2 linked regions of the Adhaeribacter arboris genome follow. The protein of the gene in region 2 interacts with the protein of the main gene of each other region in a pairwise test. Links are inferred from orthologs where the notes say so. Each region holds a gene or a part of one and is shown on either strand. Other genes may lie near its edges.

The links.
Region 1: the proteins of priA (region 2) and AHMF7605_RS22285 interact in binary tests that used the Escherichia coli proteins (3 or more experiments, as listed by UniProt). The link is inferred for Adhaeribacter arboris from one-to-one orthologs.

Annotation. Positions count from the first base shown.
Region 1 is NZ_PYFT01000001.1:5,481,596-5,493,204, reverse strand. The notes cover bases 3,044-5,984. They hold AHMF7605_RS22285 (single-stranded DNA-binding protein), read left to right. Parts: upstream 3,044-4,265; coding sequence 4,266-4,703; downstream 4,704-5,984. Other genes in these bases: gldE (gliding motility-associated protein GldE), read left to right, coding at 4,731-5,984; mutY (A/G-specific adenine glycosylase), read left to right, coding at 3,139-4,218. In the rest of the region: AHMF7605_RS22305 (Rne/Rng family ribonuclease), read right to left, coding at 1-1,431; AHMF7605_RS22300 (tetratricopeptide repeat protein), read right to left, coding at 1,685-2,515; AHMF7605_RS22295 (HU family DNA-binding protein), read right to left, coding at 2,627-2,935; more of gldE, read left to right, coding at 5,985-6,107; gliding motility lipoprotein GldD, read left to right, coding at 6,067-6,681; ATP-dependent DNA helicase RecG, read left to right, coding at 6,814-8,907; AHMF7605_RS29525 (hypothetical protein), read right to left, coding at 8,914-9,102; AHMF7605_RS22265 (acyl-CoA dehydrogenase family protein), read right to left, coding at 9,670-11,454; AHMF7605_RS22260 (four helix bundle protein), read right to left, coding at 11,549-11,609. UniProt on the Escherichia coli protein: Plays an important role in DNA replication, recombination and repair. Binds to ssDNA and to an array of partner proteins to recruit them to their sites of action during DNA metabolism. Acts as a sliding platform that migrates on DNA via reptation.
Region 2 is NZ_PYFT01000001.1:6,567,164-6,578,970, reverse strand. The notes cover bases 4,999-8,137. They hold priA (replication restart helicase PriA), read left to right. Parts: upstream 4,999-5,373; coding sequence 5,374-7,902; downstream 7,903-8,137. Other genes in these bases: AHMF7605_RS26585 (aspartate kinase), read right to left, coding at 8,078-8,137. Also shown: rpsF (30S ribosomal protein S6), read left to right, coding at 557-937; rpsR (30S ribosomal protein S18), read left to right, coding at 934-1,185; rplI (50S ribosomal protein L9), read left to right, coding at 1,201-1,644; AHMF7605_RS26600 (GSCFA domain-containing protein), read left to right, coding at 1,882-2,868; AHMF7605_RS31010 (thioredoxin domain-containing protein), read left to right, coding at 2,937-3,380; AHMF7605_RS26595 (thioredoxin domain-containing protein), read left to right, coding at 3,482-4,969; more of AHMF7605_RS26585, read right to left, coding at 8,138-9,457; AHMF7605_RS26580 (DUF3320 domain-containing protein), read right to left, coding at 9,605-11,807.

The sequences.
Region 1 (11,609 bases), 1.1 Mb from region 2 along the record:
AATCAGGCCTTTGGTGTAATACGCGTATAAAAACGGATGCACGAAAAGTGTAATGTTCTTCTGATTCTGGTTCGTTAGTAAATCATCAATGGTATTTTCGATTTCGTCCGTCACCAAAATGCTGGCCGATATTTTACCAGTGCCGTTACAAGTCGGGCAAACTTCGCCGGTTACAATATTTTGTTCCGGACGTACGCGCTGGCGGGTAATCTGCATTAACCCAAACTTTGAGATAGGCAAAACCGTTGATTTAGAACGGTCTCTTTTCATCTCTTCTTTTACTACATCAAACACTTTCTGGCGGTTTTCCGCCGATTTCATGTCGATGAAATCGGTAACAATTATGCCCCCCAAATCGCGGAGCCGCAGTTGACGCACTACTTCGCGGGCAGCGGTCAGGTTTACATTTAAAGCGGTGGCTTCCTGATCCGTTTCAGTGTTCGATTTATTACCGCTGTTCACGTCGATTACGTGCAACGCTTCGGTGTGTTCTATTACCAGGTAACCGCCACCTGGTATACTTACCGTTTTACCAAACAGCGATTTTAGCTGTTTTTCAATGCCGAACTGCTCAAAGGTTTTTACTTTACCTGAATAGTGCTTTAAAATCCGGGCTTTATCCGGTGCTATTTTTTCAATATAATTTCGGGTCTCTTCGTACAGCTTGGCACTATCTACCACTATGCTGTCGAAACTTTCGTTTAAAATATCCCGCAGGATGGACGACGATCTTCCTAGTTCGCCGAGAACTTTATCGCGCTCTTTGGCTGTACGCAGTACATTAAATCCTTCTTCCCAGTTGGCTACCATGCTCCGCAGATCTTTATCCAGTTCTGCTACATCGCGACCTTCGGCAACTGTCCGGATAATTACCCCGAAATTTTCGGGTTTAATGGACATAATCAACCGTTTTAGTCGCTGGCGTTCCTCTTTGCTCACAATTTTCTTTGATACACTTACTGTATTCGAAAACGGAACTAACACCAGATACCGTCCGGCCAACGACAACTCACACGAAAGTCGCGGCCCTTTAGTAGAAATAGGTTCTTTAACTATCTGCACCAGTAATTGCTGCCCTTTTTTCAACACGTCGTTGATTTTTCCGAGCTTATCAATTTCCGGTTCAAATTTATACTGGCTTAAACGAGCCGTAGCGTTTTTTTGCGTCTGTGCTACTTTTACGAATTTACTCAGCGACCGGAAATTAATACCTAAGTCGTGATAATGGAGAAAAGCATCTTTCTCGTATCCAATATCAATAAAAGCAGCATTCAGTCCGGGCATCACTTTTTTTACGGTGCCCAAAAAAATATCTCCTACGGTGTAGTTGGTATCATTGCGTTCAAAATGATATTCAACCAGTCTTTTATCTTGTAGGAGCGCGATTCGTTCCCCATCCTGAGTAGAATTGATAATTAATTCATTACTCACTATTTTAAGGATTAGGTGTTAACTAAAATACCAAAACCCACGGTTGCGCGCTGCAACGTGGGCCTGCAAAAAAACAACAAGCTGTTATTTTTTCTTATGTCTGTTCTTTCTGAGACGTTTCTTTCTTTTGTGGGTAGAGATTTTGTGTCTTTTTCTTTTTTTACCGCAAGGCATAATTTTTTAATTTAATGGATTAAAATTTTTGATTTTTTATTTACCAAAAGTAATAGTTTAGTAATTTAACTAAATACCATTACTTCAATTTACTCAACTCATTATCTACGGAAGCCTGAAATCCGGGGTCATCGCTAAGAGTTTTTGCTTTTTTTAAAGCAGCCTTCGCTTCTTGTTTTTTACCAGCTTCGGCCAGGGCTACTCCCAGGTAAAAATTACCTTGCACATGCTTGGGATTAAGACTTACCAACTTTTCAAATCGCTCAATCGCTTTATCGTACTGCGTAGATTGAATAGATAATATACCCAAATTAAACAAAGCTTTTTCGTTGTTTGGATCGGTGGCAATTACTTCCCGTAACAGGGTAATTCCTTGCATCGGCGACTCACTGGCAATGTAAGTCATGGCAATATTGGTTTTAGCGTCCAGGTTTGCCGGATTATTTTGCAATACTTTTTCGTACAGACTCCGGGCTTTTTCTCCTAATACCTTCGAGCGGTCTTCGGTAGCGGCAAAGCTGAAAGCTTCAAAGTACTGATCGGCCGCTTTTTGGTAAGCAGTTTCACCGGGGCGAGCCACCGCTACCTGCTCATAAAAGTAACCCGCACTATCAAACTTGCTGATTGCTGCGTACTTTTCCCCTAACTGATTAGCAAGTTTCAAGCGCGCCAAACTATTTTTCTCCAGGTTATACTGACGACGAAGAAGACTTAATTCACCTAGTTGTTGCGGAGTCGCTTCCACGTGGGCCATCTCCTCCGCATCATGTCCTTCACCGGGAGCATGGGCATGCCCTTCATGGCTTTCTTCCCCCTTAGCAGGTGCGGTTCCCTTATCGCGGGCCGCACCTGATTTAGATAGGGCACCTTGCTTATCTTTGTTTATAATAACTCTGGGCAGAAAAAACATACCGATAGCGAGCAAAACTGCTGCTAGTACTACTAAAATTTGAAGCCGGATCGTTTTCAGAAGCTATTACGAATTATTATGATACAAATAAGATAGGATGTATATTACCATTTATTGAGAAATAGTGGCTACGTTCAGCTTTTTGCTGTTCTTTATTTTCTGAATAAATGTTTTAGAAGGTTTAAAGGAAGGAATAAAGTGCTCATCAATAATAATAGCCGTATTTTTAGAAATGTTCCGGGCTACTTTCTTTGCTCTCTTTTTATTGACAAAGCTACCGAATCCTCTCACATAGATATTGTTGCCATTTGACATAGAATCTTTAACTACCTTGAAGAATGCTTCAACGGTAGCTGCTACATCCGTTTTCTCAATACCTGTCTTCTCTGCAATCTCTGATATTACTTCTGCTTTAGTCACTGTGGTAAAATTAGTTTGTTAGTTAAAAAAATAATTAAATAAAATTAATCTGTTTTAAAGTTAACTCCGTCTATTACTTAGCTTTAAATCGGGGCACAAAGGTACTCCCACTTTTCGATAAGTAAAAACTATTTACTCAAAAAATCATTTTATGCCTATAAATTGTTACTCTGCATACTATTTTTAAGTCAAATAATACCAGAATGGTACTTTCTACTCCTGTTCAATTTGCCGCTACTTTACTAAATTGGTATTACCGGCACCAACGTTCTTTGCCTTGGCGCGAAACCAAAGATCCGTACGCGATTTGGTTATCCGAAGTAATTTTACAACAAACCCGGGTAAAACAAGGCTTACCTTACTACTTGGATTTTATCTCTGCTTACCCTACTGTTCAGGATCTGGCAGCTGCTCCCTCCGATGAAGTACTCCGCCATTGGCAAGGTCTGGGGTATTATTCCCGGGCCCGTAACATGCACCAAACGGCCATCTACATAACGAAAGAATGCAACGGAATATTTCCTACTACTTATAATGGATTATTACAATTAAAAGGAATTGGCCCGTACACGGCGGCGGCTATTGCCTCCTTTGCTTTTAAAGAAAAAGTAGCCGTAGTGGATGGTAACGTTTTCCGGGTTTTGGCCCGGGTTTTTGGTCTGGCCGAAAATATTGCCAGTCTGGCAGGAAAGAAGGCCTTTCAAATACTCGCCGATTCCCTCATTCCGGTCGATCATCCGGACACGTTTAATCAAGCCATTATGGAATTTGGAGCTATTCAATGCACGCCATTCATGCCTGATTGTTTATTTTGTCCTCTCCAGCACGCTTGCTATGCTTTCCAACATGGTCTGGTGGAGGCTTTACCGCATAAAGTTAAAAATAAAGTTAGTCGCCTGCGTTATTTTCATTACTTAGTATTCCGGCACCAGCAAATGTATTATCTTAAAAAACGCACCCAGAACGATATTTGGCAAGGACTCTACGATTTTTATCTATTACCAGAAGGAGAAGTCTCGGTATCCCGGGAAACTATCCAGCAAGAATTAGCTAATTTAGATCCGTCTATTACTTATGAATTTATTATGGAACCTACCAAAACGTACAAACGTACTTTAAGCCATCAGAAAATAGTGGCCAAATTTTATCTTATTGAATTAAATTTCCGTTTAAAGGAAGAAAACCTGCAAGCAACGGGTTTAGCCGCTTATTCTCGGGAGGAAATTGAACAATTACCCAAAGCGGTACTTATCAGTCAATATTTGCAGGATACCGGATTTTAATTATTTTTAATCTTAACTTTATTTTTATAAACGTAACCGAATTTACTATGGCAAGTGTAAACAAAGTAATTTTAGTAGGTAATTTGGGCAAAGACCCGGAAGTACGGCATCTGGAAGGTGGCTTAGCAGTAGCTCGTTTCCCGATTGCTACTTCCGAAAGCTTTAAAGATAAAAACGGCCAGAAACAAGAACGTACCGAATGGCACAACATTGTGGTTTGGCGCAACTTGGCCGAGGTAGCCGAGAAATACTTAAAAAAAGGCCAATCTGTTTACATTGAAGGAAAAATCAGAACCAACAGTTACCAGGATAAAGAAGGGATTCAGCGTTATACTACCGAAATTGTAGCCGATAACCTAACTATGTTAGGTGGCCGCACCGATGCCGGAGCCAATAATGGCAATCCGGAAACGGCTAGTTCTAATGCAGGTGGGCGTTCCGAAGCGCCGGCTTTCGAGGGCGAACCCGATGACTTGCCCTTCTAACCCGATGTTCCACTAAATAGTTTTATTTTGGAAAATATTGATTCGGGCGGCGACCCTGAGAGTAAGAGTTTTACTACACTCTCCTTACTTTTATACCTTTCCGATTTTTCGGGCCTTTTGCCGTACCTTACTTTTATTAGTATTATTTTATTGTTAACGGCCTCAGCTCTGGTTTCAGGAGCTGAGGTTGCCTTTTTCTCCTTATCCGAAAGCGACCTGCTACTTTGCCGGCAAAGTCCGAAACGTTCCTTGCAGCTTATACCTGTTCTACTGGAAAACCCGCGTCGGCTGCTTACCACCTTGTTGGTGCTCAATACTAGTATTAATTTAAGTATTGTTATTATCAGTTTGCATCTTTTTTGGGAAGTAACCGTTTTGCCTGCTATTTCCACGGGCATGTTATTAGGTTTTGTAATGCTATTTACTTTAGCAATTGTTTTTTTTGGAGAAGTGTTACCTAAAGCATACGCCAACCAGAAAAAATTAACCACGGCCCAGCGAATGGTTGGAGCAATAAATACCGCCGAAAAATTACTCTATCCGCTTATTTCTATGCTTTTATATTTCACGCAGACTATAGAGAACCGGTACCGTAATCGGCCCACGACGCAAATTATAGAAGAGCTGCAACAAGCTATTGAAGAGGCCAGCACCTCCGAAACTACGCACGAAGAAAAAGAATTATTAAAAGGCATTATTAACTTTGGCTCCCTCACGGTAAAACAAATTATGCGTTCCCGGATGGATATTGTTGCTTTTGACATTACGCAGAAGCTCGACGAAATTCTATCCTTAATCAACCAGTATGAATATTCCCGGATACCGGTTTATAATGGCAGCATTGATCAGATAGAAGGCATTTTGTACGTAAAAGATTTACTTCCTCATTTAGACGCAGAACCTGATTTTGTCTGGCAAACCTTAATCCGGCCCCCTTACTTTGTACCGGAAATTAAAAAAGTAGATGATTTGCTGAAAGATTTTCAGGAGCGGCACGTTCATATGGCTATTGTAGTAGATGAATACGGTGGCACGTCAGGTTTGCTTACTTTTGAAGATGTAATTGAAGAAGTTGTCGGGGATATAAAAGATGAATTCGACGAAGAAGACGAAATTGTTTATTCGCAGATCGACGAAAACACTTATATCTTTGAAGGGAAAACTTCTCTCGCCGATTTCTGCCGGATTATTGGTAGTTCTACTGATGTTTTTGAACCAGTAAGGGGCAAAAACGAATCCATTGGAGGTTTAATGATTGAGTTGTTTTCCAAAATTCCGCTGGCTGGCGAAGATACTGAATTTGATAAATTTAAGTTTGTAATAGAATCGGCTGATAATAAGCATGTAAAACTAGTAAAAGTATATGTGGGAGAGAGCAAAGAAAATATTTCATCGGTGGCTTAAGCAGCCTATTCTACTGCTATGTCTGGGCTCATTCTTGTTTTATTCGTGTTCCGAAGAGTTTACTCCTAAACCCAAAGGCTATAACCGCATTGATTTACCGGTTCCAAAGTACCAACCGCTCACCGAAAAACATCCCTATTTTTTCGAGTATTCGGTGTACAGTAAAATTCGTCCTGATTCGTCGCGCCTGGCGGAGCCGCATTGGTTAAACGTGTATTACCCCCGGTTTAATGCCAACGTGCAGCTTACGTACCGCACTATAAATCACAACCAAAAAACCTTTAATGCCCTCATAGAAGACGCCCGTCGTCTTACCTCTAAGCACCAGATAAAGGCCGAAGGCATTACGGAAGCAGTTATAAAAACGCCTAAAGGTAAAACGGCCAATTTATTTGAATTAAGCGGCGAAGTACCCAGTCAGTTTCAGTTTTACGTAACTGATTCTACTGAGCGTTTTTTCCGGGGCGCCTTGTATTTCCGTACCGCTACCGCCAACGATTCCCTAGCTCCCGTAATCGAATACATCAAAAAAGATATCGTCCATATGCTTAATACTTTGGAGTGGAGGAAGTGAGTTTAAAGTTATGAGTTATAAGTTATATTTGCGAATGGAATAATAGGTGAAACAGAAGGACATTCAACCTTTTCCTTAATTAGATTTTTACCCAACTCATAACTTTTAACTCATAACTCTTAACTCTCAAAAGTGTCTAACTTTTTCCGTACAAAAATTGAGTTTCTGAAGGGAATTGGACCGCAAAGAGCGGCTTTGTTACAAACAGAACTTAATATTTTTACTTACGGCGACCTTATTCAGCATTACCCATTTCGCTATCTCGATCGCACCCAGTTCTACCAAATTGCAGATCTCGAGGAAGGCTTACCCTTTGTACAGGTAAAAGGCTTTATAAAGTCGAAAGAATTATTAGGCGAAGGTCGTAAACAACGCTTGTCGGTGATAATACAAGATGAGACCGGTAAACTGGAATTAGTTTGGTTTAAAGGCGTAAAATGGATGCATACTCACCTGCAAAAAGGCTTGGAGTACATCATTTTTGGTAAGCCTACACTTTTTAACAGCCGCCTGAATATGGCCCACCCAGAAATAGAAGCTGTAACCGAAATAAAAGCCGACCAAAGTTTTCTGCAGCCAGTTTATAATACCACCGAAAAACTTAAAAATCATCGCATCGATAGCAAGGCTATTAACCGAATGATGGCCGAATTGTTAAAGCTAGCCCAGCCGCAAGTAAAAGAAACCTTACCTTTTCATCTGCTGGACCGATACCGGATGATTTCGAAATTAGATGCTTTACAGAATATCCATTTTCCGGTATCCACCGAAAAGCTTACGGCGGCCCGCTTCCGTCTTAAGTTTGAAGAGTTATTTTATGTACAACTTAAATTGCTGCGGCAAAAAACAGTTCGTAAAGCCGAGTTAAAAGGTCAGGTATTTAAACAAGTACCTACGCTTACCGAGTTTTATAATAATCATTTAGCTTTTGATTTAACTAATGCCCAGAAAAGGGTAATTAAGGAAATATACAAAGATTTAGGCGCCGGAAAACAAATGAACCGGCTCCTGCAGGGCGATGTAGGTAGCGGAAAAACCATTGTGGCCTTTATCGCAATGCTTATCGCGCACGATAACGGGGCACAGGCCTGTTTAATGGCGCCTACCGAAATTTTAGCCGACCAGCATTACGTAGGTTTAAAGCAATACGCCGATAAATTAGGGATTCTCATGGGCAAACTTACGGGCTCTACTAAACAAAGCGATCGCAGAATTTTGCACGAACAACTGCAATCCGGCGAAATGCAAATGATAGTAGGTACGCATGCTTTACTCGAAGACGTGGTACAGTTTCAGAACCTGGGACTTTGCATCATTGATGAACAACACCGGTTCGGGGTAGCACAGCGCTCCAAACTCTGGCAGAAAAATCCACGCATGATACCCCACGTATTGGTTATGACTGCTACCCCCATTCCGCGTACCTTGGCCATGACCTTGTACGGCGATTTAGATGTATCCGTGATTGATGAATTACCGGCCGGCCGGAAAGAAATTATTACGGTGCACCGCTACGATGCGCACCGGCTACGGGTATTTGGCTTCCTGCGCGAACAAATAAAATTAGGCCGTCAGGTATATATTGTTTATCCGCTCATCGAAGAATCCGAAACCATGGATTATAAAGATTTGATGGATGGATACGAAAGCGTAAAACGGGCTTTCCCGGAATACCGGATTAGTATGGTACACGGTAAAATGAAGCCGCAGGATAAGGACTTTGAAATGCAACGCTTCGTAAAAAATGAAACCCAGATTATGGTAGCCACTACGGTTATTGAAGTGGGTGTAAATGTACCCAATGCCTCGGTCATGATTATTGAAAGTGCCGAACGGTTTGGTTTATCGCAATTGCATCAATTACGCGGACGTGTAGGCCGAGGAGCCGAGCAAAGTTATTGCATTCTGATGACCAGCTATAAACTAAGTAAAGACAGTAAAGTACGTTTAGAAACTATGGTGCGCACCAACAATGGTTTTGAAATTGCCGATATAGATTTAAAACTACGTGGTCCCGGAGATTTAATGGGCACTCAGCAAAGTGGCGTATTAGATTTATTAATTGCTGATTTGGCGAAAGATGCTAAAATATTACAGGAATCCAGGGCAGCAGCCCAGGATATATTAGCCATTGATCCGGAGTTAGTCTTGCGGGAACATGAGAATATACGACAGCATATTCAATCGTTGCAGGCCAACACGGTAAATTGGAGTAGAATAAGTTAAAAGAAATTATCGTTGACTAATATAAAGCTGCTGAATGGGGGTATTTACCGTTTTAGTTAATTCATTCCCGCTCATTGGGTAAGTTGCCGGAATAATTACTTCAACTGGTTGAGGGGTTAACTGCCAGTTATGTTTATTTAACCGACTTACTATCATTAAACTTCCTAACAACAACACTTTAAGTATAGATTTCATATAAGCATTCAAACTGTTTATAAGTATAATTTCACCAACATTTAAAATTTACCTTTTATATGTTGGTTAGTTATCTTTTAATTAGTGAATAGTTTTTCCTTAAAAAAATAAATCGTAATTAACTCATATTTACTAACTCCTTGTATAATATAACTTGGCTAATAAGCTTAAAAGTATAAAACTACTTTAAAAATTAGTGAGTAGTACTATTACATATTTTCTGCCTTAAAGGTAATAAGCATATTTTTTAAAATTCTAGTCAAATTCGAATAATCCTATAACATTCTTTTTATTATCCAGGTAATTTTGAAGTTAGGCTTACTATATTATCTATAAAATTATGCAATATCCTACTTTTGACAAAAATCTTACCTAATTACTGACTAATTAAATATAGAGTAATTTATATTTAATTAAAGAGCAACATGATGAGACAACCTTTTTTATTACTAAAATCAACCGCTTTTTATTAACAATTACTTCATATTACTATAACTTTAATCACTAAAAAAGCCAACTCCTAATTAAAGAATTGGCTTTAATAGCAATAACTTCGTACGTCTAGTACTAGTAAATAAATTGGTTCTGCTGAATCATATCGGCTGCTATTCGCCGGCGGGCTTCTTTGGTGTTAAATGGTTCTGCTTTTGTGAAACGCTTTATTCCGATAAATAATAATTTGTATTCATCGCCTTCGACCATAGAGGCAATAGCTTCTTTTCCGGCTAAGTAAATAGCATCCAACGCATCGTACAGGTAAACCATGGTCATATCTTTTTGCCGAGCGGCCGCTTCCTCCCCTTGCAGAGTAATTAACTTTTCTACGCGCAGCAAGGTCGATTCAGCGGTATAGGTTTTTATAGCCATGTCGGCAATGTTCATGAGTACTTCCTGTTCTTTTTCCAGGGTCATCATAAATTTTTGCACGGCGGTGCCCGCAACGAGTAAAATAGCCTTTTTCATGTTGCGAATCATTTTCTTTTCCGCAACAAACAAGCCTTCTTCCTCTTCGCCAAAATCCGGAATGCTCATTAATTCATCCTGAATAGCTTTGGCCGGACTCATTAAATCTAACTCTCCTTTTAAAGCTTTTTTCAGGAGCATATCTACCGTAAGCATGCGGTTGATTTCGTTGGTGCCTTCAAAAATGCGGTTAATGCGGGCATCGCGGTACGCGCGGTCCATGGGATAATCGGCGGAGTAGCCATAGCCCCCGTAAATTTGTACGCCTTCGTCTACCACGTAATCCAGGGTTTCGGAACCGTCTACTTTTAGCATGGCTGCTTCTACGGCAAACTCTTTGGCCGCACCTAATAAAGCTTCGGCAAAGGGTTTACCGGTGGCTAACAGTTCCTGCTCTTTCAGGTAAATATCATTACCAGTGCGGTACAAGGCCGATTCGCTGGCATAAATCCGAGTCGCCATTTGGCCTAACTTGTGGCGGATAGCCCCAAATTTAGCAATCGGAATTTTAAACTGCGACCGTTCGTTCGCGTATTTCACGGCCAGATTCAATACCTTTTTAGAAGCTCCCAACGTAGCGGCTGCCAGTTTAATCCGTCCCAGATTTAAAATATTAAAAGCAATTAAATGCCCTTTCCCAATTTCACCGAGTACGTTTTCTTTCGGCACGATACAATCCGTTAGAAATACCTGGCGGGTAGAAGAGCCTTTAATGCCCATTTTATGCTCTTCGTTGCCTAAGCTCAAACCCGGAAAATTTTTCTCCACGATGAAACCGGTAAATTTATTGCCATCCACCTGCGCAAAAACAATAAAAACCTGCGCGAAACCAGCATTGGTAATCCACATTTTCTGGCCGTTTAAAATATAATTTTCGCCGGTGGCATCCAGTATTGCTTTGGTTTTAGCTGCCAGTGCATCGGAGCCTGAACCTGGTTCGGTGAGGCAATAAGCGGCGGTCCACTCGCCGCTGGCTAATTTGGGTAAGTATTTTTGTTTTTGTTCTTCGGTACCAAAATACAAAATAGGTAATATGCCAATACCGGTATGCGCCGCGAACGCCACCGGAAACGAATGCCCGCCGCCTACCGATTCCGTTACCAGCAAAGCCGTATTAAAATCTTTATCAAAGCCACCGTATTCTTCGGGCAAGCTTAACGCAAATAAACCTAACTCGCCGGCCTGTTTCATCAAACCTTCCATCAAGCCTTCTTCGTGGTTATCCAGTCGGTCCAGCAAAGGTTCTACCTGCGTCTGCACAAATCCCTTGGCTGTGTCGGCCATCATGCGCTGCTCTTCGTTAAATTCTTCGGGAATAAATATATCGGCAGCCGCAGTTTCTTTAATCAAGAACTCCCCGCCTTTCAGGGTTTTGTTTATTGTTTCCATAAGCTTAGACGCTAGACACTAGTATCTAGACATTAGATTTTTTATTTATAATTGATAATCGAAAACCATTAATCATCTTCTGTACTTTTACTAATTATTCAGACAATTCTGAAAAATTTTCTTCTTTTATAAAACCAAAAGAATTAGCGAGGATA
Region 2 (11,807 bases):
AACCTATTATTTTAACCTAACCCTAGCATTTTTTGTTCATCTTATTAGCAAAAATTATTATTTTTTAGCAAATTAACTAAATCAATTGTATTAGATCCGGGATACTAAATATGTCGAACTTGCACTTATATAGATAATACTGTTTTTTTATCGGAGGGTTTATTTTATTAGCAATGATAGCCTCTATTACTAAATAATTTACGTTGCATAAAAACCATTCTGCATTTCTTCTGCCATAAACAAATAAAATAAGTAAGACTATTTACCCTAACATATATTCTAAGTTTGCTTAAACAAGTTAAGCAAGTAGATACATGTACTAAGATGCTAGACACGGCTTTGCTGTTTTATCTCAGTAAACTCAATATCAATATTGTTAAATAAATATTATAATGTTATTTAAAACTTTATGCCTCCCTACATTGGCCAATAATTGCTTTCTTCCCTCCTATTGTTTCATACAAGTCAGTAAATTTTAGAGAAGTTATCTACTTGTTAATAAAAGATTTATTCTTATATTTGCGCCCTTAAACAAAATTTAAAAATTTTAAGCCAAATGGTATTAAAAAATTACGAAACGGTCTTTATCCTGACTCCGTTGCTCAACGAAGCGCAGGTGCAAGAAACGGTCGAGAAGTTCAGACAGGTGCTTAAGGAAAATAGCGCCGACATTATTCATGAAGAAAACTGGGGGCTACGCAAATTGGCTTATCCGATTCAGAAAAAATCAACTGGTTTTTATATCCTGATTGAGTTCCAAGGACCTTCTGCAATTGTAGATCAGTTGGAAATTGCTTACCGGCGGGATGAAAAAGTAGTTCGGTTTTTAACTACGGTTTTAGACAAACACGCTGTCTCGTACAACGAGCGTCGGCGTAACGGAGAAATGAATCAGCAGAAAGCTGCTAAAAGAGAGAAGGAGGCCCAAGCATCATGAGTTTAGTTAACGAAAAAATCCACAAGCAGGATACCCGCAAAAAATACTGCCGGTTTAAGAAAAACGGTATTCAGTATATTGATTACAAAGACGGCAACTTTTTATTAAAATTTGTAAACGAGCAAGGTAAAGTGTTACCGCGTCGTATTACCGGTACTAGCCTTAAATTTCAGCGTCGGGTAGCCCAAGCGGTTGCCCGTGCCCGTCATTTGGCTATTTTACCTTACGTAACTGATTCGTTAAAATAAGGAGGCCTGAGAGAAATGGAAGTTATATTAAAAGACGACGTAAAAGGCTTAGGCTTTAAGAACGATATTGTAGAAGTAAAACCTGGTTACGGCCGCAATTACCTGATTCCGCAAGGAATTGCAGTAATGGCTGATAAAACCAACAAAAAGATTGTAGCGGAAAATATCCGTCAAGCATCACATAAAGCTGAAAAAATTAAATTAGATGCTCAGTCAATTGCCGATCAAATCGGTGATCAGGTTTTTGATTTACGCGCGAAGGTGGGTGAAAGCGGTAAAATTTTTGGTGCGGTTACTACTACTCAATTATCAGAAGCTTTACGGGCGAAAGGAATTGAAGTAGATCGTAAGAAAATTTCTTTTGATCAGGAAGTAAAAGCAGCTGGTGAGTACACCGCTTCTATTGCTTTGCACAAAGAAGTAAAACATACCGTACGTTTTAACGTGGTAGCTGAATAAGCGAAACTATTATCCTATAAAAAAGTCCTGCGGAAAAATTCGGCAGGACTTTTTTTATGCATTAAATCTATACTAAGCTTTATCTAAAAAACATTGTAAAAGAAATTTTACAACAATAATCTGCTACTGACGAAATAGACAGGAGTTCTTATATCTTCATCCACTATCTCATATTAGAACTTCTATTTATTTTTACATGCATTAATCAAATATATTCAACTTACTTATTTTACCCAGATGCCTACTGCTTTCCGCACGGAACTTTCTGTTTCCCTTCAAAGCCGACAGCTTTCGTTACAAACGCACGTTTTCACGGCGGGTTCTTGTTTTGCCGAAGTAATGGGTCAGAAATTACAGCAGTATAAAGTGCCTTCATTAGTTAATCCTTTTGGTACCATTTTCAATCCGGTTTCTCTTTTTAACTTATTACAAGCTTCGTTACAGCCACAACCGGAATTTACCGGCGAATTAGTGCAACGCGAAGATTTGTGGTTGGCGTATGATTTTCATTCTACTTTTGCTTCGCACTCGCGCGCTGAACTTTTAACCCGGCTTCAGGAAACCCTAAGTCAAAGTCAGGCTTTCTTACAAAATACAGATACTATTATTTTAACTTTTGGTACAGCCATAGGTTATATTCATCGGGCCAGCAACAAACTGGTAGCTAATTGTCATAAAATACCGCAAGTTCAATTCCAGAAGCATTTGCTAACCATTCCAGAAATTTTATCCGCTTTTAATACTTTTTACAAAAGTTTGCAACAAACAAATCCAAACGCCCGGGTAATTTTGACCGTCAGCCCGGTACGTCACCTGAAAGAAACTTTAGAAGGAAACAGCGTTAGTAAATCTATTCTAAGGGTGGTTTGCCAGGAATTAAAAACGCAATATGCGGCAGTAGCTTATTTTCCAGCTTACGAATTACTTTTAGATGATTTACGGGATTACCGATTTTATAAACCGGATATGATTCACCCCTCGGAAGTAGCGGAAGATTACATCTGGGAAAAGTTTAAATCAGCATATTTCAACGAAGATTTTCAGCACTTTACAGAAAAATGGGATAAAATCCGGCAAGCCTTGGCCCATAAACCATTTCATTCAGAATCTATTTCTCATCAGCAATTCTTAAAAAAAGTATTAAGTCAATTAGAAGAACTACAAGCTAAAGTTGATTGCCAATCGGAAATTTCAGCTTTAAAAAAGCAATTAATTACGGGTTAAAAGCAAGATTTTACGTATGCTTAGCACAGGTAAAATCTTACTTTTAACTTGAGTAAAGTTTTTAGATTATGAAAAAAGCTAACCGGCTGCTGAATGAGTCCAGCCCCTATTTGCTCCAGCACGCTTATAATCCGGTGAATTGGCATCCGTGGGGCGAAGAAGCTTTGCGAAAAGCCCGGGAGGAGCAAAAGCCTATTATCGTGAGTATTGGTTATGCCGCTTGTCATTGGTGCCACGTTATGGAACATCAATCATTTGAGAACGAAAGCATTGCGCAGCTCATGAACAAGCATTTTGTTTGCATAAAAGTAGACCGGGAAGAACGCCCGGATGTAGACCAGATTTACATGGATGCCGTGCATGCTATGGGTGTACAAGGGGGCTGGCCGTTAAATGTATTCTTAAATTCAGAAGCAAAACCGTTTTATGGGGGCACTTATTTCCCCCCCAGCACTGGGCTCAATTATTACAAAATATCGGCAAAGCTTACAACGAAAACCGGGAAGAACTAAATCAATCGGCCGAACAGTTTGCGCAGCACCTCAACATATCCGATTTACAAAAATACGGCATTCAAGAAGTAAATGCTGAGTTTACTGATCAAGATTTTCGGTTGCTCTATCACAATTTTAGTCTTCGTTTCGAGAAAGAACGGGGTGGCATGGGTCAGGCGCCTAAATTTCCAATGCCGGTGAATTATTTGTTCTTATTACGGTATTACCAATACGCCAATCAAACCGCCGCCCTGGAGCACGTAAATCTAACACTTCGCGAAATGGCTTTCGGCGGAATTTACGACCAGGCTGGGGGTGGTTTTGCTCGTTACTCCGTGGATAACGAATGGTTGGTTCCGCACTTCGAAAAAATGTTGTACGACAATGGCCAACTAATTAGCTTATATGCCGAAGCGTACCAGATAACCAAAAATTCTTTGTACAAAGAAGTAGTGTACGAAACCATTTCTTTCGTAGAACGCGAACTTATAAGTCCGGAAGGCGGTTTTTTCTCTTCCCTGGATGCCGATAGCGAAGGCGAAGAAGGTAAGTTTTACGTATTTACGAAAGAAGAACTCCAAGAGATTATTGGAGCCGAAGAACCTTTATTTTCTACTTACTACAACGTACACGCCGAAGGTAATTGGGAACATAACCAAAACATTTTGCACCGCCGGCAAACGGATGAAGCGTTTGCGGCAGAACACCAGTTAGAAATTCCTATTTTAAAAGAATTAGTTAAGGGCTGGAAGGCAAAGGTAATGCGGGCTCGCTCCCAAAGAGTTCGTCCCGGCCTCGACGACAAAATTCTAACCGCTTGGAACGCTTTAATGCTGAAAGGTTTAGCGGATGCGTATTATGTTTTTCAAGAAGAAAAATTCCGGGAACTAGCTTTGAAAAACGCGAATTTCCTGCGCCAAAGGGTAAAAAACGGACCAAAGCTGTTTCGTAATTATAAAAACGGGAAAGCCAGCATTAATGCTTTTTTAGAAGATTACGCTTTGCTCATTCAAGCTTTTATCCGGCTATACGAAATTACCTTCGACGAAAATTGGCTAAATGAAGCCCATCAATTGACTAAATACACGCTTGGCAACTTTTTCGACGAAAACGAAAATTTATTTTTCTATACCGATAAAGAAGGCGAAAAATTAATTGCCCGCAAAAAAGAAATCCTGGACAATGTTATTCCGGCTTCCAACTCCGTAATGGCCAGTAACCTGCATTTTTTAAGCCTGTATTTCGATCAGCCCAAATACTTCGAAATATCGGAAGCGATGTTAAGCCAAATAAAACAGTTATTGGTAAAACAACCAAGTCATTTAGCTAATTGGGCAAATGTGTATTATGCCAAACTAAAACCTACCGCCGAAATAGCAATTGTGGGACCGGAAGCACAAAGTTTCCGCAATTCTTTCGCCGATTTTTACTTTCCCAATGCCATTTTCGCGGGCACGGAAATTGAAAGCGATTTACCCTTACTCTCCGACCGAATAGCCATTGGCGAGGAAACCACCATCTACGTTTGCTTTAATAAAACTTGCCAATTACCGGTACATACGGTAACCGAAGCGCTGGAACAATTAGATAAGATTAATGAAGTTTAGTTGAAAGGTTGAAAAGTTAGAAGGTTGAAAAGTTGAAATATATAGAAATAGTTGGCGTCAGCGTCCTCGCTTGTTCCAACTATCTGGGAGGCCTTTGGCCGGGCAAACTGATGTACCTTAAAAAGATTCCTAATTATTTATATACTAGCAAATTAGTATAACGAGCGGGAACGTTCTGATTATAAAAGCCCCTCTGAAATAATGAATAAGTTAATTTACGCTAAAAGTCGAACTTATGGCAAATAGCAATGTTTAACCAATAGCCTGCAAATCAACTTTCCAACTTTTCCACTTCCCAACTTTTAAACCTTCTTTCCAACCTCTCAACTATTTGGGAAAGATTCGGGTTCTTGCGACCTTTGCGATAGCTGAAAACTCTTCAGCGATTAAAAACGGGAGTACTGTTGAGCCAACCATTATTATTTCAATCGTCGGAACAAGCTACGGAGCGAATAACTTTATTTGCCGACGTAATTTTGCCTTTGCCTTTACCCAAACTATATACCTACCGGGTGCCCTACGACATGAACGATGATATCTTCGTGGGAACTCGCGTGATTGTGCAGTTTGGAGCCAAGAAGATTTTGAGTTGCATTGTAGCCGATGTACACGAGAATCCCCCGTCTGGCTACCAGGCCAAATACATTCTGGAAATTATCGACGAAACTCCGGTGGTAACTACGCCTCAGCTTAAAATATTTAATTGGATTGCCGAGTATTACATGTGCACTATTGGCGAAGTAATAAACGCAGCTTTGCCTTCAGCCTTAAAACTAAGCAGTGAGTCCCGGATACAATTGCACCCGCAGTTTAATCCGGAATACCCGGTATACCCCTTATCTACCGCCGAAGAAAAAATAGTCTTTGCCTTAGGCCAGAATAAAACCCTCACTTTTACCGAAGTGGGAAATTTATTGCAGATCAACCATTTTCATAAAATAATAAAATCACTAATCCAAAAAGAGGTTATTATTATTTTTGAAGAAATAGCCGATAAATACACCCCGAAGGTAGTTAAGAAACTGCGCTTATCGCCGCATTTCATCCACGAAGCCGAATTACTGGAAGAACTCATGAGCCAACTGGCAATCCGGCCGAAACAACTCGATGTGGTTCTGCAGTATTTGCAGAAGGTACCCGTCCACCAGAATGTGCACCTGAACGAAAAAGGCATCGAAAAAAATACTCTTACTTCTAATCCGCATTTATCGCTTTCATCTATTAATGCTTTAATCAAAAAAGGCATTATGGAACAGTTCGAAACTATTGTTTCCCGGTTTCCGGTGGATGATAATAAACCATTACCCGCCTTTAACTTATCCGCCCATCAAATAGCTGCCCGCGACGAAATATTAGATTTATTTGACAGTAAGGATATTGTTTTATTGCACGGCATTACGGGTAGTGGTAAAACCGAAGTTTACATTGATTTGATAAAAAAAGCGTTGGAAGGTGGCGGCCAAGTTTTGTATTTACTACCTGAAATTGCCCTTACCGCCCAAATTGTAACGCGCCTCATCAAAGTTTTTGGTAATCGTTTAGGAGTGTATCATTCTAAATTTTCCGATAACGAACGGGTAGAAGTTTGGAACGGTATTTTGTCGGGCCGTTTTTCAGTGGTAATTGGCGTGCGCTCGGCTATATTTCTACCTTTTCATAACTTGTCGCTGATTATTGTGGACGAAGAACACGAATCGTCATACAAGCAATACGAACCGGCTCCTCGCTACAATGCCCGCGAAGTAGCGCTCATGCTGGCTACCTACCACAGGTGCAAAACTTTATTAGGATCGGCTACACCCGCCGTAGAGACCTATTATAACGCTAAAACAGGTCGTTGGGGCTTAGTAACCATGAACAAACGTTTTGGCGAAGCGGGTTTACCCGAAATAGAATTGGTAGACACTCGTCGGGAAAGCCAGAAGAAAAACATGCACAGCCATTTTTCGCAGAAGTTGTTACATGAAATTGAGCAAAAATTAAAAAAGCAGGAACAAGTAATTTTATTTCAGAACCGGCGGGGTTACGCCCCTTACATTAACTGCCACGACTGCGACTGGATTCCGAAGTGTAAAAACTGCGCGGTAAGCCTCTCCTATCATAAATACAATCGCGAATTGCGCTGCCATTACTGCGGTTACCACGAATCCATGCCCCATGATTGCCCGGCCTGCGGCTCCACCATGATTAAAACCGTAGGATTTGGGACCGAAAAAATTGAAGACGAGCTAAAGCTGCTATTACCCGAAGCCAATATCCAGCGGATGGATTTAGATACTACGCGCAGTAAAAACAGCTACCAACAAATCATTGCCGATTTCGAGGCCAATAATACGAATGTACTGGTAGGCACGCAAATGGTAACCAAAGGCCTGGACTTCGAAAATGTAAGTTTAGTGGGGATTATCAACGCGGACAGTATCATTAATTATCCGGATTACCGGGCGCACGAGCGGGCTTACCAAATGTTTGTGCAGGTAAGTGGCCGGGCGGGCCGCAAAGGCAAAAAAGGCTTAGTAATTATTCAGACGGGCAACCCTTCGCAGGCCATATTTCAGAAAGTAATCGAGAACGATTACCAGGCTTTATACGAATTTGAAATTCAGGAACGCCGCAAATTTAATTTCCCGCCCTTTATGCGCGTAATTAAAATTACCGTGAAACACATCGATGAAAAGATTAATGAGCAAGCAGCAGCCGTACTTACCAAAGAATTCATCGATCGTTTGCCTAAAAACCAAGTACTTGGTCCGGAAGTACCTTATATTTTCAAAATTCGCAATTACTATTTAAGCGAAATTCATATAAAATTAGACCGGGAACACACCAGCCTGAAAGCTGCCAAGCTACTCATCGCCGAAGCTATCAACCAGGTTAAAATAAACAAAGACTTCCGCAATATCCGGGTAGTAGTAGATGTAGATCCGGTGTAAAGATTATAATGAATATTCTGTTTTCTTTTGAATTAGTTTAAAGCAGAAAACTCTTTCTTCAAATCCTTTTAGGAGGAAACTATTAGGCTACGTTGTTCAATAGTTTCCTCCTAAAAGGACAAAATTCTTTAATTTATTTCTATTCTTTTTCTTATTTGATATCGATTATTTTCGATTAGAAAAACATAGTTTTATTCAGCGCTACTACTGCGGCTTTAAAATCTTCACGGGCTACTACAAATTGCACGTTTACTTTCCGGAGGGAGAAGCCGGCGCTTTTAATATTTATATTGTGCTCCGCGAGAGATCCGGCGGCCTTCGCCAGAACACCCGGTTGGTCGATATTAGAACCAATCATGCACACAATGGCTACTTTCTCAACGGTTACCTCCTGAAACTGTGCTTCCAGCGCTTGCACCAATTCTGGTTTATAATCTTTTTCCCAGATAACCATGGAAATACTGTTGGCGCTGGTAGCCTTAAAAATGTAGCTGATATTAAATTTGTGGAACTCCTGCATAACAGCAAAGTCCGAACCTACCGTACCTACCATTAACGGGTCGTAGATATCCAGAATAATTACTTTGTTCGTGCCGGTAATTACTTCTACGCGCTTGTTTGGCCACACATAATCGCGGGTAATTAAAGTACCAGGATGGTCTGGCTCAAAGGTATTTTTAATGCGCAAATTAATGCCATTTATTTCCAAAGGTTTGCTGGCTTTCGGGTGAATGGCTTCCATGCCTACGTCTGCTAGTTGGTCGGCTACGTCGTAATTGGTATTTACTACGGGTACGCAATTTTCCAGGCCTACCAAAGCAGGATCGGCAGAAGAGAGGTGATATTCTTTGTGAATAATAGCTTCCTTTGGCTTTAAAGCAACGGCTACTTTGCAAAAAGTTACTTCGGAATAACCCCTATCAAACTCCCGCATAATGCCTTCGGTGCCTTTGGTGTAGCCGGTAACTACGGTAATAGTTTTTTCAAAGTCAATGCCTTTTAAAGAATGCGCGATGCGCTGGTCAATGGTGTACGGTTCGTGGTCGTGGAAACCGCTTAAATCTACTAAGGTGGCATTTAAACCCTGGTTTTGCAGAATATTGACAAAATTAAAGGCGGCATGCGCTTCGCCGATAGAAGCTAAAATTTCGCGGGCGGCTTGTAAAATGCTTTCGGAGCTTACGTAGCCGGAGGCCAAAACATTTACCAGATTTTCGAGAAATAGCTGAGCCTCGTGCAACCGTTGCCGGACGAATTTATTAGCTGCTTCTACATCTAAGCCTAAATACTCGTAGCTTTTATTAATTTGCTGCAACTCTTCGGTTACCTGGTATAACGATTGGTGAAAATCTTTGTGACCTACAATGTGGTGGTAAACGCCTGGTGCACCGGTTTTTTTGTTTTCGAGGAGCAAATTAGTAACCCCGGCAAAGGCCGAAACCACAAATACCCGGTTATATAATTGGTCACCGGTGCGGCCATGGTATATGATATTTTCTAAAACTTTATCCAGCGCACTCATACTAGTGCCGCCAATTTTTTCTACTGTTAACATGTGTTTCCGAAAAGCGAATTATATTTTAGTAATCTGATTCTGTTCCTGTATGAACTTCAAAAATACTAGTTCATAAGCAATGATTACTATATTTCCGGAAGTCATTTATCAGATTTATAAAAATTGGGGATATTTAATGTAAAGTTTTCAGCGCCGAGGGCGTACAATATGTCCTTCCTGTTGCGTAAAAACTCCTGCTTGTAAAAGTTCTTCAACCATTAAATCTATTTGCTCCCGGATATCGTCCGTAACCCGCGAAAAGCCCATTAATTTTGCGGTGGCAGGAGCTACTTCATCGGAAGTAAGACCGTAAGATTCCGTTACTGTTTTTTGGATAAACAATTTAATTTCTGCTGGTGATATTAAATCGATATCTCTCACGGAGGCAGGTAATTGGCTCCTATCGCGTAAAGGAGGCTGCGCCATGTTGGGTAACCAAAGAAAATCTTTTTCCCGCCGCATTACACCTTGCTGAATGCCGTAATCAATGGCTCGTTCTATAGCAGTTTTTACGCGGGGTCCAACTTTTGTAAGATTCACTGCTTCGGCAATACGACGGGTAACTTCAGTAATATGTACGGGACTTTCCACCTGGACTACTTGCCAAACCCAATCGGCCAGCTTCGTTACCGAAACCTCTGCCAGCTCCTGAATACCTAATTTTATGGTAAGGTTGGCAACCTGGTAAGGCGGCAATCCAGTGTTTGGTTCCTGTGTAGTTGCCGTGTGCCGGGTAATAACGGGTTCTTCTGATTTCCTTTTAACTACCGCTCCATTTGATTTAGGTATAGAATCGTTACCTAGAGCTTGTTCTATTGCTGAAACCAATCTTTTTAGTTCGGCTTCGGGGTTCCGGAACCAATCCGTACTCCAGACGTGGTATAAATTCCAGCCTAAACTTTGCAGCACCGATTGGCGCAATCTATCCCGGTCTCGGGCGGAACGGGCACTGTAGTACGTAGCGCCATCGCATTCAATCCCTAATGCATAATGGCCAGGTTGCTGCGGGTCTACCACGGCAAAATCTACGTGAAATCCCGCGGAACCTACTTTTGGCTTTAATTGATACCCTAAGTTGGTAAGAGCTTGGTAAACGACTTCTTCAAAAGGTGCCGCCTGAACTTCTGGATTAATGGTTGTTTCCCCGGTGGATAAATGCCCATTCTTCGCGTAAGTTAAAAAAGTTTTGAAGGCTTGCACCCCGCGCGAAGAGGTACGGCTTAAATCAATATCGTCGGGCGATAAGTTCGTAAATATTTCGCAGCGCAGCCGAGCCCGGGTAATGAGTACGTTTAAGCGCCGTTCGCCGCCCGTACCGTTTAACGGACCAAAGTTCATGGCTAAATTACCCTCGGCGGTTCGGCCGTAACCAGTACTAACAAAAATAACATCGCGCTCATCTCCTTGTACGTTTTCGAGATTTTTTACAAAAAAAGGTTCGTTAGGATGCGCTTGAAAAAATGGCTCGGCTCCTGGGTCAGCTTTGCGTAAAATTTCCAGTTGATTAATGATAGCCTGCATTTGCGCCATACTAAAGGCAGCCACACCCAAAGTTAATTCGGGTTGGGTACGGGCGTGCTGCATAATAGCTTGCGCTACTGTTTCGGCTTCCTGCGGATTGGTGCGGGTTTTGCCGCGGTCATAAAAGGTTTGTGGCAGATGGCGGTAGATTAATCCAATTTCTTTTCGGCCGGCATCCGGGCTTGGGAAAATAACCAATCGATTTTCGTAAAATTCTTGGTTGGATACCGCAATCAGTGATTCGTGGCGGCTGCGGTAATGCCAGCGTAACATGCGTTGCGGCGCACCCTGGGCGGCAAATAATCCCAGAATACTTTCAACATCCGTCGTGATATTTTCTTCGTCGGCTTCTTCTTCGTTTACCAGCGAATCGAAAAAGCTGGTGGGCGGCATTTGTTTACTATCGCCTACTACCACTACTTGTTTGGCGCGCAAGATGGCTCCAAAGGCATCTACCGGTTTCACCTGGCTGGCTTCGTCAAAAATTACCAAATCAAAATTCAGGCATTCGGGCGGCAGAAAATTGGCGATGGAAAGCGGCCCCATCATAAATACCGGTTTTATTGCTTGAATAGCATTACCGGCTTTGGCCATTAATTGCCGAATGGGTAAATGGCGGGCTTTCTTTTCGAACTCCCGACGCAGAATTCCTAACTGGCCGCCTGCTTGGTGCAAAGGTAAATTTTGCCAGTGCGCCAGGGCAAGTTTCGCTCGGTTGTACGCCAGCATTAAAGAATCTAATTCGTTAAACTTCTGAATAACATCTTCGTGACCGGCCCGTTGGAATTGTTGTAGAGCCGGACGTTCGGTGTACGCTTGTTCCAGGAGT